One region of the Streptomyces sp. NPDC050485 genome, then DNA from elsewhere that is predicted to be linked to it. Evidence: riboswitches for the same ligand, from Rfam matches in the RefSeq annotation. Region 1 holds a riboswitch; the other holds the start of a gene.
What was found. A riboswitch is a leader RNA that binds a small molecule or an ion and turns the genes downstream of it on or off. The one in region 1 is predicted to bind glycine.
Positions count from the first base shown of each region.

Region 2: linked by a shared signal. The riboswitch ahead of gcvT (glycine cleavage system aminomethyltransferase GcvT) and the one ahead of gcvP (aminomethyl-transferring glycine dehydrogenase) in region 1 are both predicted to bind glycine.

Region 1 is NZ_JBITHR010000006.1:414,039-418,245, forward strand. It holds gene gcvP (aminomethyl-transferring glycine dehydrogenase) at 1-2,368, opposite strand, end outside; glycine riboswitch at 2,562-2,669, opposite strand; gene ACIBK6_RS16090 (PRC-barrel domain-containing protein) at 2,806-3,183, shown strand; gene ACIBK6_RS16095 (DNA polymerase IV) at 3,099-4,207, opposite strand, start outside.
Region 2 is NZ_JBITHR010000013.1:166,585-170,791, forward strand. It holds gene glyA (serine hydroxymethyltransferase) at 1-394, opposite strand, end outside; gene gcvH (glycine cleavage system protein GcvH) at 433-807, opposite strand; gene gcvT (glycine cleavage system aminomethyltransferase GcvT) at 908-2,023, opposite strand; glycine riboswitch at 2,177-2,274, opposite strand; gene ACIBK6_RS25690 (AAA family ATPase) at 2,404-3,078, shown strand; gene ACIBK6_RS25695 (enhanced serine sensitivity protein SseB) at 3,164-3,937, shown strand.

The sequences.
Region 1 (4,207 bases):
CGGCGAGCACGGCGACCTGGGTGGCGCGCTTGAGCCCCTCGCCACCCATGAGACGTACGTACGCCCATGAGATCGGCAGGATGCCCGCCGAGCCCCACGGGGCGGCCGAGATCGGGCCGACGCCCGTCTCCGGACCGGCGCTCGGCTGCAGCGGGTGGTTCGGCAGGTACGGCGCGAGGTGCGCGCGCACCCCGACCGGGCCGACGCCGGGGCCGCCGCCGCCGTGCGGGATGCAGAACGTCTTGTGCAGGTTGAGGTGCGAGACGTCGCCGCCGAACTTGCCCGGCTTGGCCAGCCCCACCAGGGCGTTGAGGTTGGCGCCGTCGACGTAGACCTGGCCGCCGGCCTCGTGGACCAGACCGCAGATGTCGGCGACGTGCTCCTCGAACACGCCGTGCGTGGACGGGTAGGTGATCATCAGCACCGACAGCTCGTCGCGGTACTGCTCGATCTTGGCGCGCAGGTCGTCGGCGTCGACCTCGCCGTCGTCGGCGGTCTTGACGACGACGACCTTCATGCCGGCCATCACGGCGCTCGCGGCGTTGGTGCCGTGCGCGGAGGACGGGATGAGACAGACGGTGCGCTGGGTGTCGCCGTTGGCCCGGTGGTAGGCGCGGACCGCGAGCAGACCCGCGAGTTCGCCCTGCGAACCGGCGTTCGGCTGGAGGGACACCGCGTCGTACCCGGTGACCTCGGCGAGCCGCTCCTCCAGCTCACGGATGAGCGTGAGGTAGCCGGCGGCCTGCTCGATCGGCGCGAAGGGGTGGATCTGACCGAACTCGGGCCAGGTCACCGGCTCCATCTCGGTCGTCGCGTTCAGCTTCATGGTGCAGGAGCCGAGCGGGATCATGCCGCGGTCCAGCGCGTAGTCGCGGTCGGCGAGCTTGCGCAGGTAGCGCAGCATCGCGGTCTCGGAGCGGTGCTGGTGGAAGACCGGGTGGGTCAGGAAGTCGTCGGTGCGCAGCAGGGCGGCCGGCAGCGTGTCGGCGGCCGCCGCGTCCAGCGCCTCGATGTCGGCGTCGACGCCGAACGCGGCCCAGACGGCGGCCAGTTGGGCCCGCGCGGTGGTCTCGTCGCACGCGATGGAGACGGTGTCGGCGTCGACCGGGTGCAGGTTGACCCCGCCCTCGCGGGCGGCCGCTACGACCTCGGCGGCCTTGCCGGGCACGCGCACGGTCAGCGTGTCGAAGTACGAGCCGTGGGCGACCTCGATACCGGCGGCCTTGAGGCCCTCGGCGAGCAGGACGGCGTACCGGTGGGTGCGCTGCGCGATCTGCTTCAGGCCGTCCGGGCCGTGGTAGACCGCGTACATTCCCGCCATCACGGCGAGCAGCACCTGGGCGGTGCAGATGTTGCTGGTGGCCTTCTCGCGGCGGATGTGCTGCTCGCGCGTCTGGAGGGCCAGGCGGTACGCCTTGTTGCCGTCCGCGTCGACGGAGACGCCGACGAGGCGGCCCGGCAGGCTGCGGGCGAACTTCTCCTGGACCGCCATGAACCCGGCGTGCGGGCCGCCGAAGCCCATCGGGACGCCGAAGCGCTGCGTCGTACCGACGGCGATGTCCGCGCCCAGCGAGCCGGGCGAGGCGAGCAGGGTGAGCGCGAGGAGGTCGGCGGCGACGGTGACGATCGCGCCGAGTCCGTGGGCCGCGTCGATCACGGGCTTGAGGTCGCGGACCTGCCCGGAGGCGCCCGGGTACTGGAGCAGCACGCCGAAGACACCGCGCTCGGCGATCTCGGCCGGGATGCCGTCGCTCAGGTCGGCGACGACGACCTCGACACCGGTCGGCTCGGCTCGCGTCTGGATCACGGCGACGGTCTGCGGCAGGGTGTCGGCGTCGACGAGGAAGACCCCGCCCTTGACCTTGCCGACCCGCCGGGAGAGCGCCAGCGCCTCGGCGGCGGCGGTGCCCTCGTCGAGCAGCGAGGCTCCCGAGGTGGGCAGGCCGGTCAGCTCGGCGACCATGGTCTGGAAGTTGAGCAGCGCCTCCAGGCGGCCCTGCGAGATCTCCGGCTGGTAGGGCGTGTACGCCGTGTACCAGGCGGGGTTCTCCATGACGTTGCGCAGGATCACCGGCGGCGTGAACGTGCCGTGGTAGCCGAGGCCGATCATCGGGGCGAGCACCTGGTTGCGGTCCGCGAGCCGGCGCAGCTCGGCGAGCACCTCGGCCTCGGTCCGCGCCTCGGGCAGCCCCAGCGCACCGGCGCTCTTGATCACATCGGGGACTGCGGCGGCGGTCAGCTCGTCGAGCGAGCCATAGCCGACCTGCGCGAGCATCTTCGCCTGGGCCCCGGCATCGGGCCCGATGTGGCGCTGCTCGAAGGGGATGCCACGCTCCAGCTGACTGAGCGGAATGCGGTTGGCGGTCATTACGGAGGCCTCCTGGTCGCACGACCTGCGAGGGGCACCACGGCACGGGTACCCGGACGGCCTCCCCCTCTGTCATCTCAACCTGAGAGCTTCACCGGGCGCGTGGCAGCGACCCGGCTTTCACCGTCGGTGAGGAAGGGTCGCGCGCGGGCACGACTGCCCGTACGTCCCCCGTCCTGCTTTCCAGAGTGACCTCGTCCGTGCGGTCCGTGGGCCTGAGAGATTCCGGGGAGGAGTTGCTCCTTCGGCGCCGCCGAGGAACTCCAATGAGCACTCCGGACGGCTCTCCCGCACGGGGTCAGCAGCCGCTTGCCAGCCTACCAGCGAGGTCCGAGCCCGATTCTTTGTTCACCCGCTCAAGTGGCCGACACCCCCGATGTGCACTTTCGTAGTGGTTATGGAGCAGTTGTGACCGGTTGCGACCAATTGGAGGGACCGTGCAGACCGATATCGATCCGCGCAGCCTGATCGGCCGCAAGGCGTACGACCGCGAGGGACACAAGATCGGAACGGTGGACGAGGTCTATCTCGACGATGCGACCGGCGCCCCCGAATGGGCCGCCGTACGCACCGGGCTGTTCAGCCGGGACGCCTTCGTGCCGCTGGAGCCCAGCACCGTGGTCGACGAGGCGCTGCACATCCCGTACGACCGCTCGCTGATCAAGGACGCCCCCGACTTCGGCGTGGGCCGCCACCTCTCCCCGGAACAGGAGCTCCAGCTCTACCATCACTACGGTCTGGACATCTCGGCCCCCGATCCGGGCCCGCCGCCGCCCGACCGGGACTTCGGACGGCTCGCCAACGGCGATACCTGACCCGCCCCGCGCCCTTCGGCGGCCGCCGCTGACCCTGCCTCCGCCCTCGCTGCCCCTTCCGCCGCGGCCGCTTCCGCGACCAGGGGCAGCGGTTCGGAGGGCACCAGCTCGGGGTCGTCCACCTTGAAGGTCCGGACGCGCCCCGGCTCCGCCGACACCGGGGTCTCGAACCGCACGGTCACCCGCCCGAGGCCGCTGCCCTGCACCCATCCCGGCCCGTACTCCGCGTGCCGCACGTCGTGCCCGGCCAGCCACCGCCGCTGCGCCGGGTCCGCAACGGCCTCCGCCTCCTCGTCCGGCGGCGGGGCCTCATCGGCCGTCGGCTGCTCTTCGGCCCGCTCCCCCGCGGCCTGCGCGAACAGGTCCTCCTGTGTGAAGTCGGCGAGCCCGCTGACCCCCACGCCGAGCAGCCGCACACCGCCCGTGGTGTCCACGGAGTCCAGGAGCCGGCCCGCCGCCTCCCGCACCACCGAAGGGTCGTCCGTGGGGCCCCGCAGGGTCTCGGAGCGGGTCAGCGTCGAGAAGTCGTAGCGCCTGACCTTGAGCACGATGGTCCGGCCCGAGTGCCCGGAGGCACGCAGGCGCTGCACACACCGGTCCGCGAGCCGCCCGACCTCGGTCGTGATCCGCACCCGGTCGTGCAGGTCCACGTCGAAGGTGTCCTCCACCGACACCGACTTGGTGTCCCGCTCGGCAACCACCGGCCGGTCGTCGCCCCCCGCCGCCATCCGGTACAGCGACGCCCCGTGCGACTTCCCGAGGAGCCGTACGAGCTCGTCCTCGCCCGCCTCGGCCAGGTCCGCGATCCTGGTCATCCCGGCCCGTCGCAGATGCTCCCCGGTCGCCGGGCCCACGCCCGGCAGGGTGCGCACCGGCATCGGGGCCAGCAGCTCGCGCTCGGTGCCGGGCTCTATGAGCACGAGGCCGTCCGGCTTGGCCTGCTCGGAGGCGATCTTGGCCAGCATCTTGGACCCGGCGAGCCCGACCGAGCCGGTCAGCCCGGTGACCGCCCTGATGTCCCTGC
Region 2 (4,207 bases), on a different contig from region 1:
TCATGCCGTGGGTCAGGTGGCCGCCGTGGGCCAGGTTCAGACCCATGATCGTGTCGCCCGGCTTGAGCAGCGCGAACATCGCGGCGGCGTTGGCCTGCGCGCCCGAGTGCGGCTGGACGTTGGCGGCCTCGGCGCCGAAGAGCGCCTTGACGCGGTCGATGGCGATCTGCTCGACCACGTCGACGTGCTCGCAGCCGCCGTAGTAGCGGCGGCCCGGGTAGCCCTCGGCGTACTTGTTGGTGAGGACCGAGCCCTGGGCCTCCATGACCGCGACCGGAGCGAAGTTCTCCGAGGCGATCATTTCGAGGGTGGACTGCTGGCGGTGGAGCTCGGCGTCGACGGCGGCGGCGACGTCCGGGTCCAGCTCGTGGAGGGGCTGGTTCAGAAGCGACATCAGACGATCCCTTGAATCCCTTGTCCCGGTGGTCGGGGTCAGCTGGCGAAGTCGGTGTACTCGTCGGCGGAGAGCAGGTCGCCCGGCTCCTCGGCGACGCGCACCTTGAACAGCCAACCGCCCTCGAACGGGGCGGAGTTGACCAGGGCCGGGTCGTCCACGACGTCCTGGTTGGCGGCGACGACCTCGCCGGTGACCGGGGAGTACAGATCGCTGACGGACTTGGTGGACTCCAGCTCGCCGCAGGTCTCGCCCGCGGTCACCGTCTCACCGACCTCCGGAAGCTGTACGTACACGACGTCACCGAGCGCGTTGGCCGCGTGCTCCGTGATGCCGACCGTCGACACGCCGTCCTCGGCGGCCGACAGCCACTCGTGCTCCTTGCTGTAGCGCAGCTGCTTCGGGTTGCTCATGAGCTGAATTCTCCTGTACGCGGGGGAGTGCTGATGACGGGGGAGGGGGGAGCGTCCCGGATGCCGGGACAACAAGGGTGGCGCCGGTGGGACCGGAGGGTCATTTCTGGCGCTTGTAGAAGGGGAGCGCGACGACCTCGTACGGCTCGTGCGTGCCCCGGATGTCCACGCCGACGCCGGCGGTGCCGGGCGTGGCGTGCGCGGCGTCCACGTACGCGATGGCGATCGGCTTGCCAAGGGTCGGCGACGGGGCGCCGGAGGTGACCTCGCCGATGACCTGGCCGTCGGCAACGACCGGGAACCCGGCGCGCGGCACCCGGCGGCCCTCGGCGATCAGCCCGACCAGCTTGCGCGGCGGGTTCGCGGCGGCCTTCTCGGCGGCGGCCTCCAGCGCCGCGCGGCCCACGAAGTCGCCCTCCTTCTCGAACTTCACGACCCGGCCGAGACCGGCGTCGAAGGGGGTGAGCGCGGTGGTCAGCTCATGCCCGTACAGCGGCATGCCCGCCTCAAGGCGCAGCGTGTCGCGGCAGGACAGGCCGCACGGCACCAGGCCCGCGTCCCGGCCCGCCTCGGTCAGCGCCCGCCACAGCTGCTCGGCGTGGACCGGCGCGACGAACAGCTCGAAGCCGTCCTCGCCGGTGTAGCCGGTGCGGGCGATCAGCGCGGGGACGCCTGCGACGGTGCCGGGCAGACCGGCGTAGTACTTCAGCCCGTCGAGGTCGGCGTCGGTGACGGACTTCAGGATGCCGGGGGACTCGGGGCCCTGCACGGCGATCAGCGCGTACGCGTCGCGGTCGTCGCGGACCTCGGCGTCGAAACCGGCGCCGCGCTCGGTGATCGCGTCGAGCACGATCTGCGCGTTGCCCGCGTTGGCGACCACCATGTACTCGGTCTCGCCCAGGCGGTAGACGATCAGGTCGTCCACGATCCCGCCGTCCTCCTGGCAGATCATCGTGTATCGGGCGCGGCCGAGGCCGACCGTGCCGATGTTGCCGACCAGGGCGTGGTCGAGCAGCGCGCACGCCTGCGGACCGGTGACCGTGATCTCGCCCATGTGGGACAGGTCGAAGAGGCCGGCGCGGGTGCGTACGGCGTTGTGCTCGTCGCGCTCGCTCCCGTACCGCAGCGGCATGTCCCAGCCCGCGAAGTCGGTCATGGTGGCGCCCAGCGATCGATGCAGAGCATCGAGGGCAGTGAGGCGGGGGGCGTTGCTCATGGATGTTGCTCCAAGGTCCCGGGGCATGACGGTCGAGGACATCCTCCCCATCTGTCATCGGAACCTGAGAGGTTCACCGGCGCGCTGGGCGCGGCACGGCTTGCACCTTGGGTGGGACCGCCCGCAAGGAGACGGCCCGCTTTTCAGATCTGCCTCGTCCGCGCGGTACGGGGCCTGAGAGATTCAAGGGAGGAACTTGCTCCTTCGGCGCCCCAGCTCACAGCTGCTGGGAACTCTCCCGCGCGGATTCGAACGGCCGGTATGCAGTTGGCGCGCACATCATTGCACGCATCCCGGAAGCGGCAAATCGCTTGAGCCCTATTACCGTCTCTTTACACTTCGTGGGGAGGGGTCGCGAGACTCGAACAGGGGGGAGTGCCATGACGGTTGGACGGGACACGGTTGTTGGACGGGACACGGTTCAGCTGCGGGAGGCGTACGCACCGGACGGGGCGGCGGCGCGGGGGGCCCGGCCGGTGGTGGGCGAGCGGGTGCGGGATCTGCGCGGCAGGCCCGGGCGCACCCCGCCGGAACTGCTCTTCGCCGCGGGCGACGTGGTCGTCGTGTCCGGGCTGCCCGGCAGCGGCAAGACGACGCTGATGCGCAGGACCGTCAGGGACCGCCGCATCGACTCGCAGGACACCCGGCTCGCCTGGCAGCGCCGGCTGCCGGGGATCCCGTACCCCCTCTACCGTCCGCTGACCAGGACCGCGCACTTCGCCAGGACCTGGTGGGCGCTGCGCTCCGGCGAGAGCATCGTCGTGCACGACTGCGGAACGCAGGCCTGGGTGCGGCACTGGCTGGGCCGCGGGGCGCGGCGCAGGGGACGCGCGCTGCGGCTGATCGTGCTCGACGTACCGCCCGGCACGGCCCTGGAGGGCCAGGCCAGCCGGGGCCGCTGGGTCTCGCGGTACGCCTTCGCCCGGCATCGCGGGGCGGCCCGCCGGCTGATCTCCCAAGTGGAGTCCGGGCGGCTGCCGACCGGGTGCGCGACGGCGGTCGTGCTCGACCGGGAGTCGGCCTCGGTGCTGCGGCGGATCGGCTTCGCCGAGTAGCGACGCGGGCCCGGCCGTCGCGGCGCTAGGGTTTTGGGGCACGGCCGCGGAGGGCCGGCAGGCAGTCGGGGGAGAAGGACGGCACATGAACTTTCCGGAGCAGGCGTTCGCGCATCCGCACGGCGGCGGGGGCTGGCCGGGCAACGAACTCGAAGAGGCCCTGGCCGCGGCGCTCGGCATGCCCAACGCGGGCCCCCGGCTCATCGAGGTGCTCGGGCGCAGCGCGGTGTGGGTGCCGCTGCCCAACGGCGGCGGCCAGGACAGCGCCGACCTCGACCTGCCCACCATGGAGCTCGGCGGCGCCCCCTACGTCCCCGTCTACAGCTCCGAGCAGCAGTTCCTCCAGTGCGTCGGCGCCCATATGCCGTTCGCGGTGGCGCCCGCCGTCGAGTTCGCCCGGGGGCTTCCGCCGCAGCTCGGCATCGCGGTCAACCCCGAGGGCGCCGTCGGGATGCCGCTGCCGCCGCCCGCCGTGGCCGAGCTGTGCCGTACCGGGCGTACCGCGCTCGACGGACCCGCGTCCGGAGCCCGGGTACGCCTCTTCGAGCCCGACTGGCAGGAGGACCCGGTGGACTTCCTGGCCGCCGCGGCCGACGAGTTCGAGGCGACCGGGGTGGTGCGCACCGCCCGCCGCGCACTCGCCTCCATCGAGGGCGAGGCGCCGACGCTGTTCATCGGCGTGGAGTGCGTCACCTGGGACGGGGCCGGCGGCGACGCCCCCATGGAGGCGCTCGGCCGGGCGCTCGGCCGGGTCCCGGTCGGCTGGCCGGTCAACCTGGTCCTGCTCGACGTGACGCGCGATCCGGTCGCCGAATGGATGCGCGAGCGGGTGCGCCCCTTCTACGCACGGGCCCAGTAGCCCGCGGCTCCGCCACGGCAGGTCTTCGCCGGGCCATGGCGGTGTCAGTAGGGCGGCTTAGGGGGTGTCCGGTGGGTCAGGGTCGGACAGGGCGCGGGGGCTGGTGCGGTGCATCGCAAGGCGCCAGAGCGCGTCGATAGCGGAGCTATCGGGGCGGTTCGGCAACGTGGCGAGGTGCCGTGCCAGACGTCGCGACCCCGGCCCTGATCCGCCGGACACCCCCTAACCTGGTTTCATGACCCTTGCAACCCCGTGGCCGCACGCGTGTGC